4 regions of the Camelimonas sp. FR25 genome follow, and region 1 is predicted to be linked to each of the others. Evidence: predicted binding sites of a transcription regulator. Region 1 holds the regulator's gene; each other region holds the start of a gene.
What was found. Region 1 encodes LexA, which represses DNA repair genes until DNA is damaged. Its sites were predicted from a motif close to TGTTCNNNNTGTGTTCNG; they were not measured.
Positions count from the first base shown of each region.

Region 2: a site for LexA is predicted at 3,399-3,416, ahead of parE (DNA topoisomerase IV subunit B). Genes of this name have one in related genera too.
Region 3: a site for LexA is predicted at 2,402-2,419, ahead of def (peptide deformylase). Genes of this name have one in related genera too.
Region 4: a site for LexA is predicted at 2,515-2,532, ahead of AC6A67_RS10805 (ATP-dependent helicase). Genes of this name have one in related genera too.

Region 1 covers NZ_JCAWFG010000017.1:74,631-82,085, reverse strand. The annotation lists gene AC6A67_RS01395 (ComEC/Rec2 family competence protein) at 339-2,849, shown strand; gene lexA (transcriptional repressor LexA) at 2,963-3,688, opposite strand; gene AC6A67_RS01385 (flavin-containing monooxygenase) at 4,159-5,991, shown strand; gene trpC (indole-3-glycerol phosphate synthase TrpC) at 6,552-7,346, opposite strand; gene trpD (anthranilate phosphoribosyltransferase) at 7,357-7,455, opposite strand, start outside.
Region 2 covers NZ_JCAWFG010000084.1:235,540-242,994, reverse strand. The annotation lists gene AC6A67_RS11950 (DEAD/DEAH box helicase) at 1-854, opposite strand, end outside; gene parE (DNA topoisomerase IV subunit B) at 1,280-3,388, opposite strand; gene glnA (type I glutamate--ammonia ligase) at 3,809-5,221, opposite strand; gene AC6A67_RS11935 (P-II family nitrogen regulator) at 5,398-5,736, opposite strand; gene AC6A67_RS11930 (hypothetical protein) at 5,714-6,061, shown strand; gene AC6A67_RS11925 (NAD(P)H-hydrate dehydratase) at 6,125-7,455, shown strand, end outside.
Region 3 covers NZ_JCAWFG010000102.1:2,070-9,524, reverse strand. The annotation lists gene recR (recombination mediator RecR) at 300-902, shown strand; gene AC6A67_RS14965 (DNA recombination protein RmuC) at 1,054-2,205, opposite strand; gene def (peptide deformylase) at 2,459-2,974, shown strand; gene fmt (methionyl-tRNA formyltransferase) at 3,186-4,121, shown strand; gene truA (tRNA pseudouridine(38-40) synthase TruA) at 4,156-4,923, shown strand; gene dapE (succinyl-diaminopimelate desuccinylase) at 5,063-6,274, opposite strand; gene dapD (2,3,4,5-tetrahydropyridine-2,6-dicarboxylate N-succinyltransferase) at 6,394-7,254, opposite strand.
Region 4 covers NZ_JCAWFG010000082.1:33,606-41,060, forward strand. The annotation lists gene AC6A67_RS10805 (ATP-dependent helicase) at 1-2,252, opposite strand, end outside; gene AC6A67_RS10810 (hypothetical protein) at 2,860-3,270, shown strand; gene AC6A67_RS10815 (NADPH:quinone oxidoreductase family protein) at 3,518-4,498, shown strand; gene AC6A67_RS10820 (FAD-binding oxidoreductase) at 4,816-6,240, shown strand; gene AC6A67_RS10825 (hypothetical protein) at 6,491-7,455, shown strand, end outside.

The DNA of each region.
Region 1 (7,455 bases):
TCAAGAGATTCCATGGTTAAATTTGACTATGTATACTGCAAGACTATTGCCATAGTCTCAGGTGTGGCGGCATCAATCCATGCTTGGGCGCAGTCCGACGGCGTCCTGTTGTTGATCCTGTCACGGTCGCGTGGCCGCGCGGGGAGCACGAGCTGATCAAAACACGGCGCCGGGTGGGCTCAGAGTGGAGGTCGAGGTGAGGTGGTCTGCGGTGACCGGTCGCCAAAACCGGTGCGTGACAGCAACCCGGCAAGATCAGCGGCGCTGCCTGTGGGGTGGCGGCAGGCGCCGTGCCACAGACTGATGGGGGCAAGCCGGCCATTGGGCGCGATGGTGCGATGGCGCGTCTGCGCCGTCTGGCGGGGGATGGGCTGCAGCCGCTTTATGCGGTGAAAGTGGGATGGGCGGCGACTGTCGCGCGTCGCCCCCAGATGGCCGCGCGGGCAGGCGGCTGCTGGTTGCGAGCGCGTTGCTCAGGATGGCTGGCGGCGGAGATCGATGACCGACGCCATTGGCTACTGGCGCCCGCTTGCATCGGCGCTGGCATTTTGTGGTTTTTCGCGGGGCCTGGGCCGGGGAAAGTCGGGCTGGCCTTTGTAGCGTTGCTTGCGCTTGTCGTTGCCTCGCTGACACGGACGCAGTCACTGGCGAAGCTGTCGCTGCTGGGGCTGGCCCTGGTGGTCAGCGGATTTGCAGCGGCGGCCCTGCGAGTCGCGATGGCCCCGACCTCCACCATGGGCGGCGTCATGCATGGCGGGGTCATCGGTCTGGTGGTGCAGGTCGAACAGCGCCCGCAGGGCGCGCAATTGTTGCTGGCCCCGTCAGTCCTGCCGGACGCCAGGCGTGGAAAGGACATCGCGCTGGTGCGGCTTGCCGTGCCATCGCCCCGCCCCAATGCGGAGCCGGGCACGGTCGTCGCGCGCGCCGTTCTGCCGGGCGATGTGGTGGCGGTGCGGGCGCGGCTGACCGCGCCGCCTGATCCGTACATGTTTGGCGGGTATGACTTTGCCCGTAGCGCATGGTTTCGCGGCATCGGGGCTACGGGCACGGCCCATCACGCGCCCATTGTCGTTACGGATGCGCGGGAAGCGGATTTTCCTGTCGCCGTGCGTTGGGCGGCATGGGTCGACCGGCAGCGGGTGGCGCTAACCGGGCGGATCGCCGGGGCCTGGGGCGGCGAGGCGGGCGCGGTGGCGGCGGCATTGGTGACGGGCAAGCGCGGCCAGATCAGTGATGAGGCCAACGAGGCCCTGCGCGCCGCCGGCATCTATCACATCCTTTCAATCTCTGGTCTGCACATGGCGCTGGCCGCCGCCATGCTGTTCTGGACGTCCCGGGCTTTGCTCGCCCTCACGCCCTGGTGCGCGCTGCATCTGCCGGTGCGCAAGCTGGCGGCAAGCCTGGCGATTGCAGGCTCGCTCGCCTATTGCGTGTTCACTGGCGCAGACGTCGCCACGGTGCGGGCGCTGATCATGATTGCGGCGTTGCTCGGAGCCATCCTGATCGATCGTCCGGCGCTGTCCCTGCACAATCTGGCGCTGGCGGCCGTGCTGCTGTTGTTATGGCAGCCGGAAAGTCTGCTTACGCCAGGCTTTCAGATGTCGTTCGCTGCGGTCGCTGCCCTGATCATTGCGTTTGGCGCCCGGGGGGGCGATGTCGAACCGCAAAGCGACAGGGCATTTTGGCTACAGCGCTGGATCTGGCGTCCGCTGCGCGCCACTCTGGTCGCGACTGCGGTGTGCGAGATCGCAACGGCGCCCTTCAGCATCTGGCATTTCCAGCACATCTATCCGCTCGGGCTGCTTGGCAACGCCATGACGCTGCCGTTTCTGTCGCTGGCGGTGATGCCTGCCGCGATGCTGGGCATGGCGCTCGCGCCATTTGGCGCGGACTGGCCTGTCTGGTGGCTGATGGGCGCCGCGACGGAGCCGGTGCTGTGGGTCTCAGAATGGATCGCCGCAACGCCTGGCGCAGTGAAACTGGTCGCAGCCTCCGGCGATACATCATTGCTCCTGATCGCTTTGGCGTGGCTCTGGTTCGTGGCGTGCCGCACGCCGCTGCGCTGGTTCGCCATGGCGCCTGCCAGCGCCGGGCTGCTGCTGGCGGTAGCCAACACGCCGCCCGATGTGATGGTTGACCGCAACGGTCGCGGCGCGCTGGTGCGTCTGGATGATGCGCACGGCGAAGTTCAGCTGGCGCTGCTCGGACGGGTGTCTCCGTTCGTCGCGCGCCAATGGTACGCTCTCCACGGCCTGGCAATGCCGCATGGCGCGCGATCCCGGCCCGACACCGGGAATTGTGACGCGAATGCCTGCGCGGTCCGCCGCAATGATGGCGGCCTCGTCGTCTGGGCCCGTCGCACCGAGGCCATGCAGGGGGATTGCCGCCACATTGACGTGTTGATCAGCAGCTTGCCAGCCCCTGGGCCTTGCCGTCCGGCGCTGCTGCTCGACGGGCCGGCGCTGGTCCGCAGCGGCGCGGTGAGCGTCTGGCTGAACGACGGCGACATTGCCCTGCGTGCGGTGCGACGGCCTGGTGAAAGCTGGCCCTGGCGTAGGGTCTTGCCGGTACTTTGGCCAGCGCCCACGCCGCGCCGGCCAACCACAGCCGACCCCATGACGATCGGGCCGACCGAGCCGGCGCCGCCTGCTCAGCCGGGCGTCCATGGAGCCCCATCCCACCCCCAGATGTCAGATCCAGCAGAAGGCCAATCCATCTCGCATGCGCCCGGCTCCTGGCAAAGACGGCCCGCCCTCAACCAGCCTGATCCACCACGCCTGGAATCACAGATTGGAGCGCCGCAACAGATCGGCCAGAACACAGCGACCGCCATCACTCATCAGCCATGAAACGTCGTCCGCTGAACATCCGCCATAGCGCTCTGACAGTTCGGCGTCGCCAGGTTGGGCAGTCCACAATCCTTGTCCGACCATCCAAACGCAGCAACCACCGCGCGCCGCTCTCAGTAGCGGCGCAAAAGGCTTACCAGCCGGCCCTGGATCTTGACGCGTGCAGCAGGCAGCACCCGGTTTTCAAACAGCGGATTGGCCGCTTCCAGCTCCACATCCCTGCCGCGCTTGCGCAGTCGCTTCAGGGTGGCTTCCTCATCGTCGATCAGCGCCACGATGATATCGCCATTGTCAGCCGAATCCTGACGGCGGATCACCACCGTATCTCCTTCGAGAATGCCGGCCTCGACCATCGAATCGCCACGCACTTCAAGCGCGTAATGTTCGCCCGTGCCGATCAGATCGGCGGGGAGGGGGATGCTGTCGCCGGATTGCTGGATGGCGCTGATCGGCACGCCAGCCGCAATCCTGCCAACCAGGGGTATGGAGACAACGCCGCGCGCATCAGGGGCATTGCCCGCGCCTGGCGCCGACCGGCCTTGCAGCGCAGGCGCCTGCGCTTCGGCATCGGCCTTGCCGCCCATCACCACGCGCGGCTTGAATCCGGCCCCGGCGTCGCCCTGCAGGTCCGGCATCCGCAGAACTTCGACAGCGCGGGCCCGGTTGGGCAGGCGTCGGATGAAGCCTCGCTCCTCGAGCGCCATGATCAGGCGGTGGATGCCCGATTTGGATTTGAGGTCGAGCGCCTCCTTCATTTCGTCGAAGGACGGCGGCACGCCGGTTTCCTGCAGTCGCTGATGAATAAAACGCAGCAACTCATGTTGCTTGGCTGTCAGCATCGCAAAACATTCCCGTTGCGCGCCGCCCCGGGGCGCTGCCGTCGGAATTCACGACCTTCTGGCTGAGGCGGCCCCTTCACTCCGAAGTGGTCGCCTTGATGCTGAAGTCGTCGCGAGCGCCGAATCTGTGTCGAAACAAAGCATGAACAGTATTACATGTTCCCGCTGTGTTCTGCAACCGGCGCGACCGTCGCCGGCCGATTTAATTGGCCAACTCTTGTTTAAATGGCCAACTCTTGCCCAGGACAGCGTAAACTTTGCTGACGGACGGACAATGGCAGATTGCGCGGCCCATGACCTGATCAGCGCGGCGGCCGGCGTGGGCCCCCGGCGTCCATACAGGTGCCGTCAACAGCGCGGGACCTCGCGTTTCCGATGGTTGACAGCATCATTGGTACTGACCAGTATCATATTTGATATAGAAAAATACTGACAGGGCCGGCCCGTCGGGCAGGCGTGGGAGAGAACAAATGGCCGCCGCCACCGACAGGGACGCCGCGCAGATCGACATTGACGCGTTGAAGGCGCGCTACCAGCAGGAACGCGACCGCCGTCTGCGCACGGATGGTAACCAGCAATATGTCGAGATGGCCGGCGATTTCGCCCGCTATCTTGAAGATCCTTATGTCGCCCCTGGCTTTACCCGCGATCCCGTGCGTGAGGAGGTGGAGGTGCTGGTGGTGGGCGGCGGCTTTGGCGGCCTGCTCTCGGGCGCGCGGCTGCGCGAGATCGGCGTCGACAGGTTCCGCATCGTCGAAAAGGGCGGCGACTTCGGCGGCACCTGGTACTGGAACCGCTATCCTGGCGCGGCCTGTGACACCGAGAGCTACATCTATCTGCCGCTGCTCGAGGAGACTGGCTACATCCCGCAACGCAAATACGCCCGTGCGCCGGAGATTCTCGGCCAGGCGCAGCGCGTCGCGCGGCATTTCGACCTGTATCCGCATGCCCTGTTCCAGACCGTGGTCACCGAGGCGCGTTGGGATGAAAGCGCCGCGCGCTGGCGGGTGCGCACCAGCCGTGACGATGAGATCTCTGCGCGATTCATCATCCTGAATGGTGGTCCGCTCGAGCGGCCGAAGCTGCCTGGCATTCCTGGCGTCGACAGCTTCGCCGGCCACAGCTTCCACACCAGCCGCTGGGACTATGCCTATACCGGCGGTGATTCCCATGGCGGGCTGACCGGGTTGCGCGACAAGCGCGTCGGCATTATCGGCACCGGCGCCACCGCCGTGCAATGCGTGCCGCACCTCGGCGAATGGGCGAAGGAACTTTACGTCTTCCAGCGCACGCCGTCATCGATCGACGTGCGCAATGACCATGAAACCGATCCTGAATGGGCCAGGGCGCTGCAGCCCGGCTGGCAGCGCGCCCGCATGGACAATTTCACCGCCGTGGTCTCTGGCGGTGATTTTGAAGAAGACATGGTCAATGACGGCTGGACCGATCTGATCGGCAATATTCTGCTGGCGGCGCGGCGCAAGCAGAAGCAGGGCGAGGCGGTTGAGGATCCTGAAAAGCTGATTGAGCTGGCCGACTTCCAGAAAATGGAGCGGGTGCGCGCCCGGGTCGACGAAATCATTCGCCAGGAACAGGTCGCTGCGGCGCTCAAGCCCTGGTACAGCCAGTTCTGCAAACGCCCGTGCTTCCACGACAGTTATCTGCCGACCTTTAACCGCCCCAATGTCCATCTGGTGGATACCGACGGCCAGGGCGTGGAGCGCATTACGGACGAGGGCGTGGTGGTGAATGGCAAGCTCTATGAGCTCGACTGCCTGATTTACGCCACCGGCTTTGAGGTCGGCACCGACATTACCCGCCGCTTCGGCCTCGAGGTGTATGGTCGCGGGGGCGTAACGCTGACGGAGCGGTGGAAGGATGGGGCCGAGACGTTCCACGGCCTGTTCTCACGCGGCTTCCCAAACTGCTTCATCGTCACCCCTATCCAGTCGGGCCAGAGCCCGAACTTCCAGCACATGCTGGACGAGCAGACCCGGCACATCGCCTGGGTGCTGAAGGAGATGCGGGCGCGCGGCGCCGTGACCATCGAGGCGTCGCAAGCGGCGCAGGATGCGTGGGTCAAGGCCTGCGTCGACGTGGCGAAGGCGCGCGTGCCTTATCTCGAAGCCTGCACCCCAGGCTATTACAATAATGAGGGCCAGATTGGCCGTATGCGCGAGCTGAAAAACAATCAGTACTGGCGCGGACCGACCGTGTTCCTGCGCATGTGGGACAAATGGCGCAGCAAGGGCGATCTGGATGGGCTCGAACTGAGCTACGACCAGCGCGCGGCGGCGGAATAGGCGCTGAGCTGGGTGTTCGGGGCCATGGCCCTGGCTATTGACGCTGTCGTTCTCCACCGTCATGCCCGCGCTCGTCGCGGTCATCCACGGTTTGGCTATTGCGTTGTGGGGAGGGGGCCGTGGTCGCTGGGGTCGCATGCCTGCGCCTGACCATCGTTTGAGCTGGCGGGGTTTGCCGTTCGGCTGAGCAAGACGTGGATGCCCGCGCCGAGCGCGGGCATGACGGCGCGAAGGGAGGCGCCCTGCGCTTGATCAGGGTGTCTCGGAAGGCTTTGGCAGGCGTGTGCGCGTGTTTCCAGAAGGAGCGAACTCTCCGCTCGACATTTCCACCGTCATGCCCGCGCTCGTCGCGGGCATCCACGTTTTGGCGGCTGGACTGCGATGACAGTGCCCCGGTTGATCGGGGCGACTGCCTTTCGCGCGCTCGTTTGCAACGAGCAGCGCTCACTGCGCGGACAGAAGAAGACGTGGATGCCCGCGACGAGCGCGGGCATGACGGCGCATTGTTGGGTGACGTGACGCGTCTGGCGCGCGATGGCGGTTTGCGCAGGCACGGCGCGTCAGGCTCCGCCGAGCAGCGTCCGGGTTGCGGCGGCCACGTCGTCCTTGCGCATCAGGCTCTCGCCAACGAGATAGGCGTTGACCTTGCAGGCGGCGAGCCGGGCGATGTCCTCTGGGGTGAAAATGCCGCTCTCGCCCACCAGAACCCGGTCGGCGGGCACGCGCGGGGCCAGACGCTCGGTCACCGACAGCGACACCTCGAAGGTGCGCAAATCGCGATTGTTGACGCCGATCAGCCGCGACGGCAGCTTCAGCGCCCGCTCCAGTTCGTCGCCGTCATGCACCTCCACCAGCGTGTCCATGCCGAGGCGCGTGGCGGTCTCGGTCAGGGCGAGCGCGGTGGCGTCGTCCACCGAGGCCATGATCACCAGAATGCAATCCGCGCCCCAGGCGCGGGCCTCAAACACCTGGTAGGGGTCGTAGAGGAAATCCTTGCGCAGCGCCGGCAGCGCACAGGCGGCGCGGGCGGCCTTGAGGTATTCAGGGCTGCCCTGAAAGGATGGCGTGTCCGTCAGCACCGACAGGCAGGCGGCGCCGCCGGCCTCATAGGCCTGGGCGAGGGCCGGCGGGTCGAAATCCGGACGGATCAGCCCCTTGGACGGGCTGGCCTTTTTGATCTCGGCGATCAGCGCCGGCTGGCCCGCGGCGATCTTGCGCTCCAGCGCCGCCAGAAAACCGCGTGGGGCGGGGGCGGCGGCGGCCAGCTTTTCAATTGCGGCCTGGGGAATGGCGGCCTTGGCGGCGGCGATCTCTTCCAGCTTGTAGGCGCCGATGCGCTCCAGAACGTTGCTCATCCCGCGTGTCTCACTTGTCTGCTGTCGAAAGCGCGGACGCATGGCTGGCCTGCACCAGCTTCTGCAGCGCCTTGCGCGCGGCGCCATTGTCAATCGCCGCGGCGGCCAT
Region 2 (7,455 bases), on a different contig from region 1:
ATGCGCGAACGCTGGTCCATGTCGCCATGCAGCGCGGCGACCGAAAAACCGTGCTTCTGCAGCGACTTCAGCACCACGGCGATGTCACGCTTGCGGTTGCAGAAGATGATACCGTTCTTGATGTCCTCGGCGCCACGGATCAGCCGGCGCAACGTCTCGCGCTTGTGCGGCGCATCGGCGCCAGAGGCGACGGCCAGCTGCGTGATGGTGCGGGCGGTGGAGGAGGCGCGCGCCACCTCAACCTTCACCGGATTGCTGAGGAAATTGTCGACCAGTTTCTGGATTTCCGGCGGCATGGTGGCCGAGAAAAACAGCGTCTGGCGGGTGAACGGCACCATTTTGCAGATGCGCTCGATATCGGGAATGAAGCCCATGTCGAGCATGCGGTCGGCTTCGTCGATCACCAGCACTTCAATGCCGCTGAGCAGCAGCTTGCCGCGCTCAAAATGGTCGAGCAGGCGGCCAGGCGTGGCGATCAGCACGTCGACGCCACGGGTGATCTTGGCGTCCTGGTCGCCAAACGACACGCCGCCAATGAGCAGCGCCACGTTCAGCTTGTGCTGGGCGCCGTATTTGATGAAGCTTTCCTCGACCTGGGCGGCCAGTTCGCGCGTCGGTTCGAGGATCAGCGTCCGCGGCATGCGGGCGCGGGCGCGGCCGGTCTCCAGCAGCGTCAACATGGGCAGCGTGAAAGCAGCAGTCTTGCCAGTGCCGGTCTGCGCAATGCCAAGCACGTCACGACGCGCCAGTACATGCGGGATGGCTTCAGCCTGAATTGGCGTCGGCTCGGTATAGCCGGAACTTTCAACTGCCTGGAGAACTTTGCCGCTGAGGCCGAGGTCAGAAAATGCCATGGGTCCGTTGAAAAGCGTCTGCGGGCCGCCAAAATGGCCGGCGCGAATAGGGGAGCCAGACCGGATGTCGGACTCCCTGGGGGCGCAGCGTCTTGCGGACTATGGTATTAACGCTGAGCTTGTCAACGCATATCGCATAACTGGCGAACAGTTTAACTGTGCTGGTCGCGTGCGTTGCACATGCGCCGCAGATTGCCCGCGGTCCGGCCGCAGGCATGGGGAAGCAGGCCCTAACCCTCCGTCACGCCTGCATTGCCAGCGACAGCGCAAGGTTGACTGGGACAGCGACAGGCGGAGCAGGGCGGCGATGTTGCGACCCATGCGCCGGCCCGCTCTGGCGCAGCGCCGCAAGTTCGCGCCATCCTGCCGGGGCGCCTTATGGCGCCTGCGGTGACTGCAGCGTTTGGCGCCGGGGCCGTCAGCGCTCAGATATCGAGCGCCGTGGTGTCGGCGAAGGCGGCGCGCTCCTGGATGAAAGCAAAGCGGGCTTCCGGCTTGTTGCCCATCAACCGGTCGATGGCGTCCGAGGTCTCGGGCCGCGCCTCCTGCTCGACATGCACCCGCAACAGCGTGCGCCGCGCCGGGTCCATGGTGGTTTCCTTGAGCTGCGCCGCCATCATCTCGCCGAGGCCCTTGAAGCGGCCCACATCCACCTTTTTGCCCTTGAAGTCCTTGGCGATGATGCGGTCCCGTTCCTTTTCGTCACGGGCGTACAGCGTCTTGCTGCCTGCCGTGATGCGATACAGCGGCGGCACCGCGAGGTAGAGATGGCCGTTATCGATCAGCTTTGGCATCTGCCGGTAAAAGAAAGTGATCAACAGCGAGGCGATATGGGCGCCGTCGACGTCAGCGTCGGTCATGATGATCACGCGCTCATAACGCAGATCCTGATCACGGTAGGCGGCCCCGGTGGCGCAGCCGAGCGCCTGGGTCAGATCCGACAGCTGCTGGTTGGCGGCGAGCTTGTCGCGGCCAGCCGAGGCGACATTGAGGATCTTGCCGCGCAGCGGCAGCACGGCCTGGGTCTTGCGGTCGCGCGCCTGTTTGGCGCTGCCGCCAGCCGAGTCGCCCTCGACAATGAACAGCTCGGAGCCGGCGGCACCAGCGTTTGAGCAATCCGCCAGCTTGCCAGGCAGGCGCAGGCGGCGCGTGGCGCTCTTGCGCGCCACTTCCTTCTCCTGGCGACGGCGCATGCGCTCTTCCGAGCGCTCGATCGTCCACTCCAGCAAGCGCAGCGCCTGCTGCGGCGCAGCGGCCAGCCAATGGTCGAAAGCGTCGCGCATGGCGCTTTCAACGATGCGCACGGCTTCGTTGGAGGCCAGCTTGTCCTTGGTCTGTCCGACGAATTCCGGCTCGCGAATGAACACGGACAGCAGCGCGGCGCAGGTGGCCATCACGTCATCGGCGGTGAGATTGGCGGCGCGCTTTTGCTGGCCAATGCGCTCGGCATGGTCGCGCAGACCCCGCAGCAAGGCCATGCGCAGGCCCTGCTCATGGGTCCCGCCCTCGGGCGTTGGGATGGTGTTGCAATAGGAATAGACGAAGCCGTCAGCCTCTGTCAGCCAAGAAACCGCCCATTCCACCGAGCCATGGCCGCCGGGCTTCTGGATCTTGCCAGAGAACAACTGGTCCGCGACCTGCGGGGCGCCGTCGATCTCGCGCGCCAGATAATCCTTGAGGCCGTTGGGGAAGCGAAATACCGCCTCCGCCGGCACATTATCGATGCCGCCAAGCAGCGACGGCGCGCATTTCCAGCGCACCTCGACGCCGCCGAACAGATAGGCCTTGGAGCGGGCCATCTTGAACAGGCGGCGCGGATTGAACGTCGCCTCGGGACCGAAAATCTGCGCGTCGGGGTGGAAGCGCACCGTGGTGCCACGGCGGTTGTTCACCCGACCCACCGTCTCCAGCCCGGTCTGGGCGAGGCCGCGGCTGAAGGTCTGGCGATACAGCATCTGGCCGCGCGCCACCTCAACCTCCAGCACGTCGGAGAGGGCGTTGACCACCGAGACGCCGACGCCATGCAGGCCGCCCGAGGTCTCATAGACCTTGGAATCGAATTTGCCGCCGGCGTGCAGGGTGGTCAGAATCACCTCGAGCGCCGATTTGTCGGGGAATTTCGGATGCGGATCGATCGGAATGCCGCGACCATTGTCGACAACGCGGATAAAGCCGCCTTCCTCCAGCTCGACCTCGATAAACGAAGCGTGGCCGGCCACCGCCTCATCCATGGCGTTGTCGATGACTTCGGCGAACAGATGGTGCAGCGCCTTTTCGTCGGTGCCGCCAATATACATGCCAGGACGACGGCGAACCGGCTCGAGCCCCTCAAGCACCTCGATGGCGGAGGCAGTGTAACCGGCCTCGTCCGGCGTCGCCGGACCGCTGGCGCGGCTCTGCGCCAGCTTGGCGGCCTGGGTCTGGGCGCGGGTGGACTTGCCTGCGCGCGCGCCGTCGCCGGCCTTGCCGTTGCTACCCCGGGCCGCAGCGGGCGCGAGCGCCCCATCGCCGAAAAGGTCGTCCTTGTCTGACATATGCCTGTTCTGATCCCGATTCGTTCTCGTGTGACTATGCCAGTTTCAGCGCCGGAAGGCGAAACCGGCGGCGCCATGCGCCGGTCCATGCGCCGCATAGGAAGCCGCACAATGGGCATGCGCAGCATGTGCGGCAACGGCGTGTATGACGGGCGGTAGTCGCTGTTCAGGCTGATGGGCGGCCGCAGACCATGTGGCCAGCGCCATACATAGCACGCGCCTGCCGCCCGGCCAAAGTCGGCCTTAACCCACAGGCGTCACCCAACTCCTGCGCTTCCGTCCCATCGCCGCCATCTGGCTGTGGCGCGCCGGGCAGGGGCGACGGGTCGGCGCCACACTTGGACCAGCAAAACATGTAGGCCGGCAAAAAAAGAAAGGCCGGGCGGGGCCCGGCCTTTCCAGTTGCTGCGCCAGGGGCGATCAGCAGGAGTAGTACATCTCGAACTCGACCGGATGCGGGGTCATCTCGAAGCGCATCACTTCGGTCATCTTCAGCTCAATGAAGCTGTCGATGAAGTCCTGGGTGAACACGTCTCCAGCCTTGAGGAAGGCGTTGTCCTTCTTCAGCGACTCGAGCGCCTCACGCAGCGAACCGCAGACGGTCGGGATCTTCTTCAGCTCACGCGGCGGCAGATCGTACAGATCCTTGTCCATGGCCTGGCCCGGATCGATCTTGTTGATGATGCCGTCGAGGCCAGCCATCAGCAGGGCCGAGAACGCGAGGTAAGGGTTGGCGGTCGGATCGGGGAAACGCACCTCGACGCGCTTGGCCTTCGGGTTGTTCGACCACGGAATACGGCAGGACGCCGAGCGGTTGCGGGCGGAGTAAGCCAGCAGCACCGGGGCCTCATAGCCTGGTACCAGACGCTTGTAGGAGTTGGTCGACGGATTGGTGAAGGCGTTCAGGGCCTTGGCGTGCTTGATGATGCCGCCGATGAACCACAGGCATTCCTGGCTCAGGTCGGCATATTTGTTGCCAGCGAACACCGGCTTGCCGTCCTTCCAGATCGACAGGTGCACGTGCATGCCCGAGCCGTTGTCGCCGAACACCGGCTTCGGCATGAAGGTCGCGGTCTTGCCGTAGCTGTTGGCCACCTGATGGATGCAGTACTTGTAGATCTGCATCTGGTCGGCGGTCGACACCAGGGTGTTGAACTTCATGCCAAGCTCGTGCTGGGCCGAAGCCACCTCGTGGTGGTGCTTCTCAACCGAGACGCCCATCGAGGCCATGGCCGCCAGCATCTCGCCGCGCATGTCCTGGCAGCTGTCGATCGGGGGAACCGGGAAGTAGCCGCCCTTGGTCGGAACGCGGTGACCCATGTTGCCGCCGTCATACTCGCGGTCGCCATTGGTCGGCAGTTCCGACGAGTCGAGCTTGAAGCCGGTGTTGTACGGGTCAGCCTTGAAGCGCACGTCGTCGAAGACGAAGAATTCGGCTTCCGGGCCAACGAAGGCGGTGTCGCCAATGCCGGTCGAGGCGAGGAAGGCTTCAGCCTTGCGGGCGATGCCGCGCGGGTCGCGGCCATAGGCCTCGCCGGTGCCGGGCTCAAGCACGTCGCAGATGATCGACAGGGTCGGGGCGGCGAAGAAGGGGTCGAGCTGGGCCGAGGACGGGTCGGGCATCAGCAGCATGTCGGACTCGTTGATGGCCTTCCAGCCAGCAATCGACGAACCGTCGAACATGGTGCCGTCAGCGAACATGTCTTCGTCGATCAGCGTGATGTCGAAGGTGACATGCTGCCACTTGCCGCGCGGATCCGTAAAGCGGAAGTCGACATACTTGATGTCCTCTTCCTTGATGGTCTTGAGCACGTCCTGAGCGCTCTTAGTCATCATGTTCCCCTATCTGCATCAGGAGCGCCGACCTGCTTTCCGTCAGGCCTGCGCGGGTAAAACGAGTGATGGCCACTGGGCCGTTTCATGCGTGGCGGCGCCGGAGCGCCGCGCCACGCGTCAATGTGTTGGTCCGGATGTCCGTCCGGCGCCCCGCAGGCCGCCTGTCGCCGCGATCAGATCGCGTCCGGCCCGGTCTCGCCGGTGCGGATGCGGATGGCTTCCTCAACGGTGGAGACAAAAATCTTGCCGTCGCCAATGCGGCCGGTCTGGGCGGCGTTGCGGATGGCTTCCACCGCGCGGTCAACCTGATCGTCATTCAGCACGATCTCGATTTTCACCTTGGGCAGAAAATCGACGACGTATTCGGCGCCACGATACAGTTCAGTGTGACCTTTCTGGCGGCCGAAGCCCTTTGCCTCGATGACAGTGATGCCCTGCAGACCAATATCCTGCAGCGCTTCCTTCACTTCATCGAGCTTGAAGGGTTTAATGATCGCCTCGATCTTCTTCATGAGCCGCGCTCCTCCGCACCGGGTCCGGGCCGCAAAACTTACGGGCTGTTTATGCCTTGGCGGGCAGACGAAAGAAACGGGGATGTTGCGCCGCCCCTGCCTTTGGCGCCGCATTATTAGGCGAAAGCTGATTAAAAACTGTTCAAATTCGCAGGAGCAGCGGGGCTGCGCGGCGCTGCATCGCGGGCTGCAGCAATCGGGTGGGGCCTTTTTCGCGTTTGGCCCCTTTTTGTGCGCGAGACGCGACGCAGGGCGGTGGATTTTTTGTTTTTCGTCGTCGCGCCAGCAAGATTTTGCGATTTGCGGCGCAGAATCGCAAAATTGATCCACAGGCAGGGTTGTCGTCAGGCGCGGCGTTGCTGGGCGTAAAGGTGGGAAGGAGGCGGCGATGGCGCAGGCGCAGGAGCGGGACATATTACTGGGCGCGGCGGCCATGGCGGAGGCGGACCGGCTGACCATTGCGGCAGGAACGCCGGGATACACGCTGATGTTGCGCGCTGGCCGCGCCGTGGCCCAGGCTGCCGCCGCCATGCTGCGGGGAGGCGCGGGCGCCGGGTCCCGGGTGACGGAAGGGGCTGCGCCGGGCGCGGGGCGGGGCGCGCCGGCCCGGGTGCTCATCGCCTGTGGCGTCGGCAATAATGGCGGCGACGGCTATGTCGCGGCCCGACTGCTGCACGATCAGGGCTTCGACGTCATCGTCTGGGCGCCGTTCGGCGGACCCACGACGGCGGACGCTGGCGCCGCCGCCAGCGCGTGGACTGGCGCGTCGACGGCCGATTGCCCGGCCGGGCCGTTTGAACTGGCGATCGACGCCCTGTTTGGGGCTGGCCTTAACCGGCCGCTGCAAGGCGAGGCCGCCGCCGCGGTCGCAGCGCTCAATGGGCTGGGAGCGCCGCTGCTGGCAGTGGATCTGCCCAGCGGCGTCAATGCCGACGATGGCGAGGTCATGGGGGTGGCGGTCGCCGCCACCGCCACCGTCACCTTCGCCGCACGTAAGCCCGGCCATCTGCTGCTGCCAGGGCGCGCCCTGTGCGGGCCGGTGACCCTGGCCGATATTGGCATTGCCGCGCAGACGCTGTCCCATGTCGGCGACAGCCTGTATCGCAATACCCCGGCCCTGTGGGGCGCCTCGTTCCCCCGGCCATCGCTTGAGGCTCATAAATACCGACGCGGCCATGTTCTGTGTCATTCCGGCCCGGCGCTGGCCACCGGCGCCATTCGTCTCGCGGCGCGGGCCGCCTTGCGCAGCGGCGCGGGGCTCGTCACCATCGCGGCGGACGCCGCCGCCTGCGCCGTGCACGCCGCCCATCTCACCGCCATCATGCTGCGCGAAGCCGCCGACGCAGACGCTTTCGCCAGCCTGCTCGACGATCCCCGCTTCAACGCCGTCATCATCGGACCGGCTGGCGGGGTTGGCCCGGGGCTTGTGGCGCGTATCGCCGCGGTGGCGCGGCGGGGGCGGGCGCTGGTCATCGACGCCGACGGGCTGACCAGTTTTGACGGGCGACCGGATTTCCTCGCCCGCAGCATCGCTGGCGCCGCCGCCACGGTGCTGACGCCGCATGACGGAGAGTTCGCCCGGGTGTTCGGGGCCCTGCAGGATGTGACCGAGGCGCGCGGCAAGCCAGCGCGCGCGCTGGCGGCGGCTCAGGCCAGCGGCGCCGTGGTGATCCTCAAGGGCGCCGACACGGTGATCGCAGCGCCAGACGGCCAGGTCGC
Region 3 (7,455 bases), on a different contig from region 1:
CCCCGCATCCCCGCCGTCATGGTCGGGCTTGACCCGACCATCCACGTCTACCGGACGCCGCCGCCACACCCCCAAACGTTCCTGCCCCCAGCACACACCCGCCCCCGCACACCCGCCCCGCCTGTCACAGCCGCCCTACCGCTTGCCTGCCTCCGCCGGTGCAGGCACAAGGGGCGAGCGTGGGCGACTGACACCATCGCCTTCGCAAGCAGACGCCGCATCGACCATGTGGCCGATCGGCCCGCGCCAGCCGCCCGCGTTGGCGCGCCTGCGCTCCTGAGAGGTAAGGCGCCACAACCATGGCTTCGTCGACCGGTCCCGAACTTGAACGTCTGATCCAGCTGCTGGCGCGCCTGCCCGGGCTGGGGCCGCGCTCGGCCCGCCGCGCCGCCCTGCATCTGATTCGCAAGCGCGAGGCCCTGTTGCAGCCGCTGGCCGACGCCGTCCGCGTCGTCGCCGACCGGGTCATCACCTGCCACGCCTGCGGCAATGTCGACACCGCCTCGCCCTGCGCCATCTGCCAGGACGGTCGGCGCGACCCGGCGGTGCTGATCGTGGTGGAATCGGTGGCGGATCTGTGGGCGCTGGAGCGCGCATCGGTGATGAACGCCCGCTATCACGTGCTCGGCGGCGTGCTGTCGCCGCTGGATGGCATCGGGCCTGACGACCTCAATCTGGCGGCGTTGGCCGAACGCAGCGCCGATGGCGTGATCACCGAGGTGATCATCGCCCTCAACGCCACGGTGGACGGCCAGACCACGGCGCATTTCATCACCGACATGCTCAGCCATCTGCCGATCCGCATCACCCGCCTTGCCCATGGCGTGCCAGTGGGCGGCGAGCTCGATTATCTCGACGAAGGCACGCTGGTCGCCGCCATCCGCCAGCGCACCACGCTGTAACCAGAGCCTTTCGGCCAGGGCGCCATCAGGCGCCTGCCTGGCCGTCGCCGGGCGAAATCTCAACCGAAGGCGGCCTTCGCCGCCGCAGCGCAACGCCAATGGCTGCCTGCAGGGCTGCGTCACCTTGCAGCGACGCAATCATCGCATCGGCTCAGGCTCCGATCCGCTCCTCAAAATCCAGCGCCTCGATGCGACCGCCGCGCCGCGCGATCTTGTCGACCGAGACGTTGAGCGCCGCCAGATCATCCCTGGCCTGGCGAAAATGGCCGTCGAGCCGGCCCGCCCGCTCCTGCAGCCTGGCGATGTCGTCAAGCAGGCGGCTGACCTCGGTCTGGATCGCCAGCGCCTCATCGCGGATGCGGGCGTCGCGGGCCATGGCCCGCACCAGCTGGATGGCCAGCGCCAGCAGCGAGGGCGAGACGATGATCACCCTCGCCCGCGTCGCCATCTGCGCCACCTCATCGAAATGCTCCAGCAGATCGGCGTAGAGCGCCTCAGACGGCAGAAACATCAGCGCCATGTCCTGGGTCTCGCCCGGCAACAGATATTTGCCGGCGATATCGCGAATATGCGTCAGCACGTCCTGGCGCAGGCGCGCGGCGGCGGCCTTGCGCTCCTCGTCGCTGCGGGCGGCCCTGAACGCCTGAAACCCCTCGAGCGGAAATTTGGCGTCGATCGCCAGCGGCCGGTCGCCGGGCAGATGCACAAGACAGTCTGGCCGCCGCCCATTCGACAGGGTGGCCTGGAAGCTGAACGACCCCGGCGGCAAACCATCGCGCACGATGGCCTCCATCCGTCCCTGCCCCCAGGCGCCGCGCGTCTGCTTGTTGGCCAGCACCTCACGCAGGCCGACAATCTGCCCGGTCAGAGCGTTGAGATTCTGCTGGGCGGCGTCGATCAGCGCCAGCCGCCCGGCCAGATCAGCGAGGCTGCCGCCAGTCCGCTCCGCCATGTCGGCGAGGCCTCGCCCCAGCCGGTGTTGCAGCAGGTCGACGTGCTCGGCGACGCTGCGCTGCACCTCGGCCTGGCGCGCGCCAAGCCCCTGCATGCTGGCGTGCAGCCCGCCGTGCATCTCCGCCTGGGCCTGGGTGAGCTGCGCCAGCCTGGCCTCCATGGCGCGGCCCTGAGCCTCGAGCATGGCCAGAACCTCCTCCGCCTCCCAGCCTGCGCCAGCCAGCCTGCGCCGGCGGGCGCCGCGCAGCAGGCTCAGCCCCAACAGCGACAGCGCCACGATCGCCACCGCCCAGGCGAGCTGTAGCTGGCTGATGTCCTGGCCGACGACAGTGAGCCACATGTCTTTCATCAAATGGTCCCGTCGTCGCCCATGGTCGCTGCACAGTTCCCGCCACCTGGAGCGCCGACGGGACGCCACCCCATCGCCAGTCACGCCAAGACGGCCAGACCACCAGGACAAGTCTCATCAAGTCAGGACAAACCGGCCCCGGCGGCCAGATAGCCCCCCCGCCTTGCGCCTACGCACAGGAGGGTCGATCAAAACTAAGAACAAATCAAGTACAAGTTGACCGCAAAATCGTTAAGCCCTATTGCATGGCGCCATGACCATCCGTCCTCTCGTCATTCTCCCTGACGCCATGCTCCGCCAGGCGTCCGCGCCAGTGGGCGCCGCCACCGCAGAGATCCGCCAGCTGGCGGATGACATGCTGGAAACCATGTATGACGCGCCTGGCATCGGCCTCGCAGCGGTGCAGATTGGCGTGATGAAGCGCCTGATCGTGCTCGACGTGGTGCGCGAGGAGGGCGTCGACGGCAATCCGATGATCCTGCTCGATCCGGAGATCACCTGGAGCTCGGAGGAGCGCAGCATCTACAATGAGGGCTGCCTGTCGATCCCGGACTACCACGCCGATGTGGAGCGCCCGGCGCAGGTGCGGGTGCGCTATCGCGATATCCACGACAAGATGCAGGAGATCGAGGCCGACGGCCTGCTCGCCACTTGCCTGCAGCACGAGATCGACCACCTCAACGGCGTGCTGTTCATCGATTATCTGTCGAAGCTCAAACGCGACCGGGTCAACGCCAAATTCGCCAAGCTGGCCCGCCAGGGCCGCTGAGACGCACCCCCGCCCATAGCCCTTATCTGGCGATGGGCGGACCTCGCCTGCCTTGACGGCCAGGTCGCCCGGCGGTCTGGCCTTTTTGCCATTTCCGCCCTGGCTATGGCATGAGCATTCGGTGCATCGGCGGCATATCGGCGGCGCATGGGGGGCGATGATGCAGCCATAGCCCGCCGCCGCTACAGACGCTGGACCTGGGGACAAAGCTTTGCGCGTGATTTTCATGGGGACGCCGGATTTCTCGGCGCCGACGCTCGCTGAAATCGTCGGCCACGGCCATGAGGTCGTCGCCGTCTATACCCGCGCGCCCAAGCCCGCCGGTCGCGGCATGAACGAGCGCAAGAGCCCGGTGCATGAGATGGCTGAGGGCTTTGGCATTCCGGTGCTGACGCCAGCAAGCTTGCGCACGCCGGAAGCGGCGGAGACGTTCCGCGCGCTCGACGCCGACGTCGCCGTGGTGGTCGCCTATGGCATGATCCTGCCGCCCGACATCCTGGCCATGCCGCGTTTTGGTTGCATCAATCTGCACGCCTCGCTGCTGCCGCGCTGGCGCGGCGCCGCGCCGATCCAGCGCGCCATCATGGCCGGCGACGCCGAAAGCGGCGTCTGCGTCATGCAGATGGAGGAAGGGCTGGACACCGGCCCGGTCGCCATGTGCGAGCGCCTCGCCATCACCCCGGCCATGACCGCCGGTGAACTGCACGACGCGCTCAGCGGGCTCGGCGCCGACCTCGCCGCCCGCGCTTTGGCGGCGCTGGAGCGCGGCTCGCTCGGCTTCACGCCGCAGCCGGAAGACGGCGTGACTTACGCCCACAAGATCAGCAACGCCGATGGCCGCATCGACTGGAGCATGGACGCCCAGGCGGTGCACAACCATATTCGCGGGCTGTCGCCGTTCCCCGGCGCCTTCTTCGAGGCCGATCTCGGCAAGGGCAAGCCGGAGCGCGTCAAGGTGTTGCGAGCGCAGGTGGAGGAAGCGGCGGAGAGCGCGGGCGCGCCAGGCGAGCTGCTGGCTGGCGGCCTCGTGGTCGCCTGTGGCGCAGGCGCCGTGCGGCTGTTGCAGGTGCAGCGCGCCGGCAAGGGCGCGGTGACGGCGGACGAATTCATGCGCGGGGCGCGGCTGGCGCCTGGCGCGCGGTTCTGAGCCCCGACCCTCTGACATCCGGCTGGAGACGCCCGTGCCCCGCTATCGCCTGGTGATCGAGTATGACGGCGACGCCTATGTCGGCTGGCAATGGCAGGACAATGGCCGCTCGGTGCAGCAGGCGATTGAGGAAGCCATCATCAAATTCACCGGCGAGCATCCGCGCGTGCAATGCTCTGGCCGCACCGACGCCGGCGTACATGCGCTCGGCCAGGTCGCCCATGTGGATCTCAGCAAGGAGTGGCGCTCCGACACGGTGCGCGACGCCATCAACGCCCATCTCAAATTATGGGGCGAGCGTATCGCCGTAATCTCGGCCCACGCCGCCGTGCCCGCATTTGAAGCCCGGCACAGCGCCCTCAGGCGCCATTACGTCTACCGCATCCTCAACCGGCGGGCGCCGCCAGCGCTGGATCGGGGCAAGGTCTGGCATGTCGGGCGCAAGCTCGACGCCGACGCCATGCACGCGGCGGCGCAGACCATCCTGGGCAACCACGACTTCAGCACCTTCCGCGCCGCCGAATGCCAGGCCGCCAGCCCGATCCGCACCCTCGACCGGCTGGATGTGGAGAGTGTCGGCGACGAGATCCGCATCCACGCCTCGGCCCGCTCCTTCCTGCACCATCAGGTGCGCTCCATGGCTGGCTCGCTGGAGCAGGTCGGCTGTGGCCGCTGGCAGGTGGGCGACCTGCGCGCGGCGCTCGACGCCCGCGACCGCACCCGCTGCGGCCCCATGGCCCCGGCGCATGGGCTGTATTTCGTCAGCGTCGACTATCCGGACGAGGTGCTGGCCGCGCCCTGAGAGCGGATGGGGCGGCGGTGTGGCGACGGGTCGCCGTCTTGCCTGGCGGAGGGAAGACGTGGATGCCCGTGACGAGCACGGGCATGACGGTGGGGGGTGTGGCGGGCGACGGGCTAGTGGCGACTGGCGCTGAGGCTGTTTAGCGCTCCCGCTCACCGATATGGGCGAAATAGCTGGCGATCATGCGGCGGTAGATGCGGCCAAGGGCTTCCAGCTCGGCGACCGGCGTGCGCTCATCCACCTTGTGCATGGTGTCGCCGACGAGGCCAAATTCGATCACCGGGCAGTAATCCTTGATGAAGCGCGCGTCCGAGGTGCCGCCGCTGGTCGACAGTTCGGGACGCAGGCCGGTCTCGGCGGCGATGGCGTCGCACATCAGGTCGACGAAGGGGCCGGGCTGGGTCAGGAACGATACGGAATTGCTCGGATCAAAGCGCAGGCTGTAACGCGGCCCATCGCCGCCGACGCTGTCGAGGCGACGCTGCACCTCCGCCTTCAGGCTGTCGAGGCTCCAGATGTCGTTGAAGCGGATGTTGAACACCGCATGGGCGTCGGCGGGAATGACATTGGTCGCGCCATTGCCGACATCGACCGAGATCACCTCCAGATTGGAGGCGTCGAAGCGCTCATTGCCTGCATCGAGCGGCGTGGCGATCAGCGCCTGCAGATAGCGCAGCATGGCCGGGATTGGGTTCTGCGCCCGCTGCGGATAAGCGACATGGCCCTGCACGCCATGCACCGTCAGACGCCCGGTCAGCGAGCCGCGCCGGCCGACCTTGATCATCTCGCCCAGGCGGTTGGGATTGGTCGGCTCGCCGAGGATGCAATGGTCGAAGCGCTCGCCCTGCTCCTGGGCCCATTGCAGCAGCTTGACTGAGCCATTGATGGCCGGGCCCTCCTCATCGCCGGTGATCAGAAAGGCGATGGAGCCGTCAAACTCCGGATTCTGCCGGATGAAATCGATCGCCGCCGCCGTAAAGGCGCCGACGCCGCCCTTCATGTCGACGACGCCGCGACCATAGAGCACGCCATCCTCGGTCACCGCGTCGAACGGCCCATGGCGCCAGGCCGCCTCATCGCCCGGCGGCACCACGTCGGTGTGGCCGGCGAACAGCAGCACCGGCGCGCGCGCGCCGTAGCGGGCGTAGAGGTTCTCCACGTCGGGCGTGCCCTCCTCGCTGAAGGTCAGGCGTTCGACGTCGAAACCGGCGGCGCCCAGCGCCCCCTCCAGAAACGACAGCGCCCCGCCCTCTTCCGGCGTCACCGAGGCGCAGCGCACCAGCGCCCGGGTCAGCTCGACCGCCTGGCGACCGACATCCGCATGGGGGCTGGCGCTGGAAGTGTCGGTCATGGCGGGCTCCGCTGCAGCAGGTGGAATCAACAAGGGCGGGATCAGTGATCCCGCCCCGTCATAGCATGAGGTTGGCGTTGCGCGCCTCAGGGGCGCAGCGCGTTCAGCAGCGCGAAGCCTCAGTCGCGCAGCAGCTCGTTGATCGAGGTCTTCGAGCGGGTCTGGGCGTCGACCTTCTTGACGATGACGGCGCAATACAGCGACGGGCCCGGCGTTCCGTCGGGCAGCGGCTTGCCCGGCAGGCTGCCAGCCACCACCACCGAATAGGGCGGCACGCGACCGACATGCACCTCGCCCGTTGCGCGGTCGATGATCTTGGTCGAGGCGCCGAGATAGACGCCCATGGACAGCACGGCGCCTTCGCAAACGATGACGCCTTCGGCCACTTCCGAACGGGCGCCGATGAAGCAATTGTCCTCGATGATCACCGGGCCAGCCTGCAGCGGCTCCAGCACGCCGCCGATGCCGACGCCGCCGGACAGGTGCACGTTCTTGCCGATCTGGGCGCAGGAGCCGACCGTGGTCCAGGTGTCGACCATCGTGCCTTCATCGACATAGGCGCCGAGATTGACGAAGGACGGCATCAGCACCACGCCCGGCGCGATGAAGGCGCTGCGGCGGGCGATGGCGCCTGGCACGGCGCGGAAGCCGGCGCTGCGGAACTGGCTCTCGTCCCAGCCGTCAAACTTCGACGGCACCTTGTCCCACCAGGTCGCGCCGCCCGGCGCGCCGCTGATCGGCGCCATGTCGTTGAGGCGGAACGACAGCAGCACCGCCTTCTTCAGCCACTGGTTGACCACCCACGCGCCGTCGGCGCCCTTTTCGGCGACGCGGGCCTTGCCGCTGTCGAGCAGGTTCAGCGCCGTCTCCACGGCGTCGCGGATCTCGCCCGTCGTCGAAAAGCCCACGTCGGCGCGCTGCTCAAACGCGTTTTCGATGATGGATTCGAGCTGCGCGTAGTCGCCCGTCTCAGTGGCCATGTCGTCTCAATCTCTCATCTTTGTCGCGGCCTCCGGAGCGGAACGCCGCACTGACAATCAAGCGGGAATCAGGGCTGGCGACAGCTGTGGCGCAACGCCCTGATAGCCCGCCGGTTGTCCCCGCAACCGGGCGGCGGAGTCAAGCGCCGAAGCGGTGAGCGTCTGAGGAGCGGGGCAAACCCGGACGGCGGCCCGCATATG
Region 4 (7,455 bases), on a different contig from region 1:
AAGCTGCCTGCGCCGTTCTGGCCAAAACCGCCTTGACCAAAACCACGCGCCTGGGCGCGCTGCCAGCCGGGGGTGGCGTAGCTGGAGGGGGCGGTTTCGGCGGCCCCGGCATAGCCGCCGGCGGCGCGGTCGAAGCGGCTCTGGCCATAGCCCTGGTTGCTGGCGTAGCCGCCGTAAGAATAGGACGCGGGCGCATCCAGAACTTCCACGGCGCTTTCCGGCAATTCATCAATGAAACGCGAGGGAATGGTGGCGTTCCACATGCCATGGATGCGGCGGTTGCTGGCGAAATAGATGCGGGCGCGCTTGCGGGCGCGGGTAATGCCGACATGGGCGAGGCGACGCTCCTCCTCCAGCCCGGCGCGGCCGCTCTCATCCAGCGCCCGCTGGTTGGGGAACAGCCCTTCCTCCCAGCCCGGCAGGAACACCGTGTCGAACTCAAGCCCCTTGGCGGCGTGCAGGGTCATCAGCGAGACGCGCTCGCCGGTGTCGCCATCCGCCGCTTCCATCACCAGCGACACATGTTCGAGGAAGCTCTGCAGGTCGGGGAACTCCTCCAGCGAGCGCACCAGTTCCTTGAGGTTGTCGAGGCGGCCGCTGGATTCGGCCGAGCGGTCGCGTCGCCACATCTCGGTGTAGCCAGATTCCTCCAGCACCAGCTCGGCCAGCTCGCCCTGGCGCATACGGCTGGCGGCGGCGGTCCAGCGGCCAAAGTCGCTGAGCAGATCGCGGATGGTCTTGCGCGGCTTCGGCTTCAGTTCCTCGGTTTCCACGAGGAAGCGCGCTGCTTCCATCAATGGGATGCGCGCGGCGCGGGCGTGGCTGTGCAGCACCTGCAAGGTGGCGTCGCCGAGGCCACGCTTCGGCGTGTTGATGATGCGCTCGAACGCCAGATCGTCAGCCGGCGAGACGACGCAGCGCAGATAGGCCATGGCGTCGCGGATCTCGAGCCGCTCATAGAAACGCGGGCCGCCGATGACGCGATAGGGCACGCCAAGCTGCACCAGCCGGTCTTCCATCTCGCGCATCTGGGCCGAGATGCGCACCAGGATGGCCATCTCGCCGAGCGAATGATCGCGCGCCTGCAGCGCCTCAATCTCTTCGCCGACGAGGCGGGCTTCTTCCTCGGAATCCCAGGCGCCGGTGATGGCCACCTTCTCGCCGTCCACATCCTCGGTGCGCAGGCGTTTGCCGAGGCGACCTTCGTTGCGGGCGATGAGCTCGGAGGCGGCGTGCAGGATGTGGCCGGTGGAGCGGTAATTCAGCTCCAGCCGCACCACCTCGGCCCCGGGGAAGTCGTGGTCGAAACGCAGGATATTGTCGACCTCGGCGCCGCGCCAGCCATAGATCGACTGGTCGTCATCGCCGACGCAGCACAGATTGCGGTGCGCGGGGTCGCGGCCCTGGGCGAGCAGGCGCAGCCACAGATATTGCGCGACATTAGTATCCTGATACTCGTCGACCAGCATGTAGCGAAAGCGCTGCTGATACTGCGCCAGCACATCCGGATTCTCGCGGAACAGCCGGATGGTCTCCAGCAGCAGATCGCCAAAATCGGCGGCGTTGAGGGTTTTCAGCCGCTCCTGATACATGGCGTAGACCTTCGTGCCCCGGCCATTGGCGAAGGCGGCGCCTTCGCCAGCCGGGACCTGCGCCGGGCTCAGGGCGCGGTTCTTCCAGCCGTCGATCAGATTGGCCAGCTGGCGTGGCGGCCAGCGCTTTTCGTCGACGCCTTCCAGCTGCAGCACCTGCTTCATCAGGCGGATCTGGTCGTCGGTGTCGAGGATGGTGAAGCTGGGCTTCAGGCCGATAAGCTCGGCATGGCGGCGCAGCAGGCGGGTGCTGATGGAGTGGAAGGTGCCGAGCCACGGCATGCCTTCGGCGGCGGGGCCAACCAGATGGGCGATGCGCTCTTTCATCTCGCGCGCCGCCTTGTTGGTGAAGGTGACGGCGAGGATCTGCGACGGCATGGCGAGGCCGCGCGCCAGAATATAGGCGATGCGGGTGGTCAGCACCCGGGTCTTGCCGGTGCCGGCGCCAGCCAGCACCAGCAGCGGCCCCTCAGTTGTCTCGACCGCCCGTCGCTGCTCCGGGTTCAGCCCCTCCAGCCAGCTGGCTGCTGCGCCTGGCGCCACGGCGGCGACAGGCGCATCGCCGCCCGCCGCGGCGCGGGCGCGCGCGGCGATGCCGCCCTCGCGCGGAGTGTAGGCAGGCGCCGGGCTGTGGCCGGAGTTGTCGTCAGAACCTTGCATCGACCTGATGTGCTTCCCTTGGCTGTCGCCGCGCCAGTGGTGCGACGACGTGGATTGGGCGCCATTGCCGCAACCTGAACACCGCCCTCGGGCGGCAAAGGCGCTTGCGGCGGATGATGCATAGGGCGTTCGCGCCAGCGCGTCATCCCTGGCGGGCTTGCCGCCGCCATGCCTGCGGCGCGAGACCGGCCGAATCCGTCATATGGGCGCGCCGCCCCGCCGCCGCCAGTTGATTCGTCACAGGGCTGACGCAACAGGACCTTGGACCATAACGGGAACGAAAGTCGAGCGCGGCGGCATGGACCATGGGGGCGCGTATTACCAGAACCCGATGAGCGTGACTCATCGGGTTCTGGCCAAGCCCGTGCGGCGCCTGAGCATTTCAGGGTGCGGATGCGTCAGCATCTTCGCATCCTGGTATAAAAGGCGGGCGGCTATAGGCGTCGACTTAAGCGCCCTTGCGTCGGGTGATGACGTTGCATGCGCTTTGGGGTTTTTCGTCGCAGACGCTGGGAATTCACGCGCGCGCTTCTATATTCAGGAGGAAGCCACGGTGAACGGCGCCTAACAGCGCGGGCAAGCCGGGCGGGCATGCGGGATGAGAACAATGGCCGACCGTTACAGCCAGCAGATGTTGCGTGACGCAGGTGAGGCTGAGGCGCGGCGCCGCCACGGCGCGCGCAGCAAGGTCAGGGCCCGGGCGATTTCGCGCGAGGAGCAGGCGCGCCTGCGCCGGCTGGTGGCCCTTGGCGCCGCCGCCGCCGCGCTGGCCGCCGCTGCGGCGCTGTGGGCGTTGAGCGCCGCCCCGGCTTTGGCCCAGGGCGTCACGCAGGGCTATAACCAACGCCAGGAACAGACCCTGCAGCAGATGAACCGCTCGATGCAGCAGGATTTGCAGATGCAGCAGATGCAGCAGCAGGGTCAGCAGCAATATATGCGCCAGCAACAGCAGATTCAGCGGCTGGAACAACAGAACCAGCCTGGCATGTTGCGCCCCTGCGCCACGGGCCTGTGCTGACAGGGGCCAGCGCGCGGGCGCATATCATTCGCGCCGTCCATCACGACGCATATTGAACTGCCCGGCAGAGCCATGCCCAAGGCGGTTTTTTTGCGTCGCGGCGGCGCTTGCCTCCGGCCCGCTTGCCGGGTCATACCGCAGACAAGGCTTCTTGGCGCCCCGCCAGCCGCAGGCCAGACTGGCGGTGACGTCAGGACCGCGCGGCGGAACAGGCATGGCGCTCATCAAACGATCGGGGGAGAACATCATGAGGGCAGTGCAGTGTCTGGCTTATGGCGATCCGGATAATCTGGTCATCGCCGACATTGACGAGCCGGTTCCGGGTCCGCATGACGCCATCATCGCCGTTGAAGCGGTGGGCCTCGGCTATGTCGACGGCCTCGTGGTGCGCGGCGCCTATCAGGTCAAGCGGCCGCTGCCATTTGTTCCCGGCAGCGAACTGGCCGGCACGGTGGTGGCGGTGGGCGAGCAGGTCTCGCCAGCGCTGATTGGCCAGCGGGTCATGGCCCTGGCCGAGCGCGGCGCCCTGAGCGAGAAGGCCGTGGTGTACGCCGCCCAATGCGTGCCGCTGCCGGAGCAGCTCAGCTCCGACGCCGCAGCTGCGGCCCTGGTGAATTATTCCACCGCCATCTATGGCTTTGAGATGTGCGGCCATCTGCAGCCCGGCGAGGCCGTGCTGGTGCTCGGCGCCTCGGGCGGCGTCGGCATGGCGGCGATCGATGTGGCCAAGGGGCTCGGCGCGACGGTGATCGCCGCCGCCTCGTCGGACGAGCGGCTGGCGGCCTGCGTTGCGGCGGGCGCCCATCTCACCGTCAATTACAGCCAGCCCGAGTGGCGCAAAACGCTGGAAGCCACCCTCGACGGCCGCAAGCTCACGGTGATCTATGACCCGGTGGGCGGACAGTGGTCGGAGACGGCGTTCCGCTGCCTGTCGCCGGGCGGCCGCCATCTGGTGATCGGTTTCGCCGGCGGCGAGATTCCGAAGATTCCGCTGAACCTGCCCCTGCTCAAGCGCTCCAGCATCGTTGGCGTCGATTGGGGCGGCCATGTGCGGGCCGAAAAGGATGCGGCGCGCGCCATTTTTGAGCGGATGATCGCTTTGGTGCGTGAAGGCCGCATCGCCCCGCAGCCCAGCGCCACCTTCCCGCTGGAAGAAACCCCCGCCCTGCTTGCCCGCATGCTGCGCCGCGAGAATATCGGCAAGCCGGTGGTGGCGATCGGCGGCTGAAGCCTGCGCTCTTGGCGCGCCGTTTTGGCTCGCCAGGCGCCTTACATGGCCTTGCAACGGCTTGCGAGCTGGCGCGCGCCAGCGCAAGATTTGCCGGCCAATATTTGCAAGGCGGCTTGGGCAATCCAGATTTGGCAAACCAGCTTAGGCCAGGCAGGATGTTCGGGGTGGAGCGCCGCCTGGCCTTATACCAGGATGCGAAGGTGCTGACGCATCCGCATCCTGACATGCTCAGGCGCCGCACGGGCTTAACCAGAACCCGATGAGTCATACCCAGCGGGTTCTGGTATTAGTGCAACGAGATGAGGGGTTCGGCGATGAACGCGGATGTCCAGGCGACGGCTGCATCAGACCAGCAGGGGCTTGCCGTCGTGCTCGCCGCCCTGGGCCAACGGTTTGGCGAGCGGTTCACGGTCAATGAGACCATTCGCGAGCAGCACGCCAATACGCTGACCTGGCAGGGCAACCAGCCGCCGGATGCGGTGGTGTTCCCGGACAATACCGGCGAGGTGGTGGAGATCGTCCGGCTGTGCGCCGCCCATGGCGTGCCGATGATCCCCTATGGCACGGGCACCTCGCTGGAAGGGCACGTCAACGCGCCGTTCGGCGGCGTCTGCATCGACACCAGCCGGATGAAGGCGATCATCGCCATGCACGCCGAAGACCTCGACGTGGTGGTCGAGCCAGGCGTGACCCGCAAGGAGCTAAACGAATATCTGCGCGACGCCGGGCTGTTCTTCCCGATCGACCCCGGCGCGGACGCCTCGATTGGCGGCATGGCCGCCACCCGCTGCTCCGGCACCAACGCCGTGCGCTACGGCACCATGCGCGAGAATGTGCTGGCGCTCGAAGTGGTGCTGCCCGATGGGCGGGTGATCCACACCGGCACGCGGGCCAAAAAGAGCGCCGCGGGCTATGATCTGACGCGGCTGATCGTTGGCTCGGAAGGCACGCTCGGCGTCATCACCAAAATCACCTTGCGGCTGCATGGCATTCCCGAGGCGATTTCAGCCGGATGCTGCCCGTTCCCTACCGTCCACGCCGCCTGCGACGCCACCATCCAGACCATCCAGTCGGGCATCCCGGTGGCGCGCATCGAATTGCTCGACGCCGCCTCGGTGCGCTCGGTCAACGCCTATTCGAAGATCGACCTGCCCGAGACGCCGATGCTGTTATTGGAGTTCCACGGTTCCGACGCTTCGGTGAAAGAGCAGGCCGAGCGCTTTGGCGAGATCGCCGAGGGGCTGGGCGGCGGGCCGTTCCAGTGGGCGACCCGCGCCGAGGATCGCACCCGGCTGTGGCAGGCCCGTCATGATGCCTATTGGGCGGGGCGCGCCGCCAATCCGGGCATGCTGACCTTCGCCACCGATGTCTGCGTGCCCATCTCGCATCTCGCCGATTGCGTTGAGGAAACGGCGCGCGATCTGGAGAGCCTTGGCATCGCCGGCGGCACCGTCGGCCATGTCGGCGACGGCAATTTCCATACCCAGCCGTTCTTCGATGTCGATGATCCCGTGAAGCGCAAGGCGATCGAGGGCTTCCTTGAGCGGCTGGCGGCGCGGGCGCTGGCGGTGGGCGGCACCTGCACCGGCGAGCATGGCGTCGGCCAGGGCAAGATGAAGTTCATGGCCGCCGAGCACGGCGCGGACGCGCTGGACGTGATGCGGGCCATCAAGGCGGCGATCGATCCGGCCAATCTGATGAACCCCGGCAAGATCCTGCCGCCCGCCCAGACGGGTTGACGCCGGCCCGCCTTGGTCAATCGTGGGGCTGGCCTTGGGTCGCATCGCGGCGAAACGCTCATCGGGCTGGCGGCTTTGGGGATGGCGGCGGCGTGACGCCAGCGCTACTGGCGGCCATGTCGACGGTTGAGGTGACGCAGGGCCGGGGCGCAACATGGCGTCCTGGCGCGGCGCCTGTGGTAGCATGTGCTGATCCGCCGTGAGGCCGGGGCATGGGGTCCGGTCGTGAACAACAGGGAGTTCAGGGCATTTGCGCGATCTCCTGACCGTGTGCGCCGTGGCGGTGATCGCGGCCCTGCTGGCGGCGTTAATTGGACCGCATTTCATCGACTGGACCGCCCAAAGGGCCCGCATCGACGCGGCGCTGGGCGAGGCGCTCGGCCTTGAGGCAGCGACCCATGGCGCGCTGGAGCTTAGGCTGCTGCCGGCCCCGGTGCTGCAGGCGGCGGGGGTTAGCCTGCGCCAGCCGGCGCTAGGCGGGATGGATGGCGCGGGGCACCCCGCAAATCCGCCGCTGCTGGCCACGGGCGCGGTACGCGCCGAACTGGCGCTGGGGCCGCTTCTGGGGGGGCAATGGCGCATCGTCAACGCCGCCATCGACAGGCCGGTGCTGCGTCTCATCTGGCCGCCTTCAGCCTCGCCCGCCGCTTCGCCCGCTAAGACGCCCCAGCCCACGCCCACACGTGCCGCCCAGGCCCCAGCTGTCGCCGCCGCCCTCGACACCCTGCGCATCAGCGATGGCACGTTGATCCTCGTCGACGCGGCGGGCCGACAGACTGTCGCCCGCACGGGCGTCAACGCCGAACTGAGCGCCACGGCGCTGACCGGCGCCTGGCGCGCCCAGGGTGATGTCGCTGGGGCGCCCTTCAGTCTGAACAGCGGCGAGGCCGATGGCGACGGCCGGCGACGGTTGCGGCTGGCGCTGGGCGAGCCCCAGACTGGCCGGCTCGAATATGATGGCGATGTCGCGCTCTACGGCGCGGCGATCGCTGCGGCGAACGGCAAGTTGCTACTGTCGCGCCGCAGCGCCGCAGCGCCACAGCAGCAAGGGGGCGCCAGCTCATCCCCAGGCCTTGACAGCGCTGCTGGCGATATGCGGGTCAGCGCCGACATCGCGCTCGGGGGCACGACGCTGACTGCCAACGCGATCTCGGTTGAACTCGGCGATCCATCGGCGCCGCTGCGGCTGGAAGGCAAGGGCGGCGGCGATCTTGC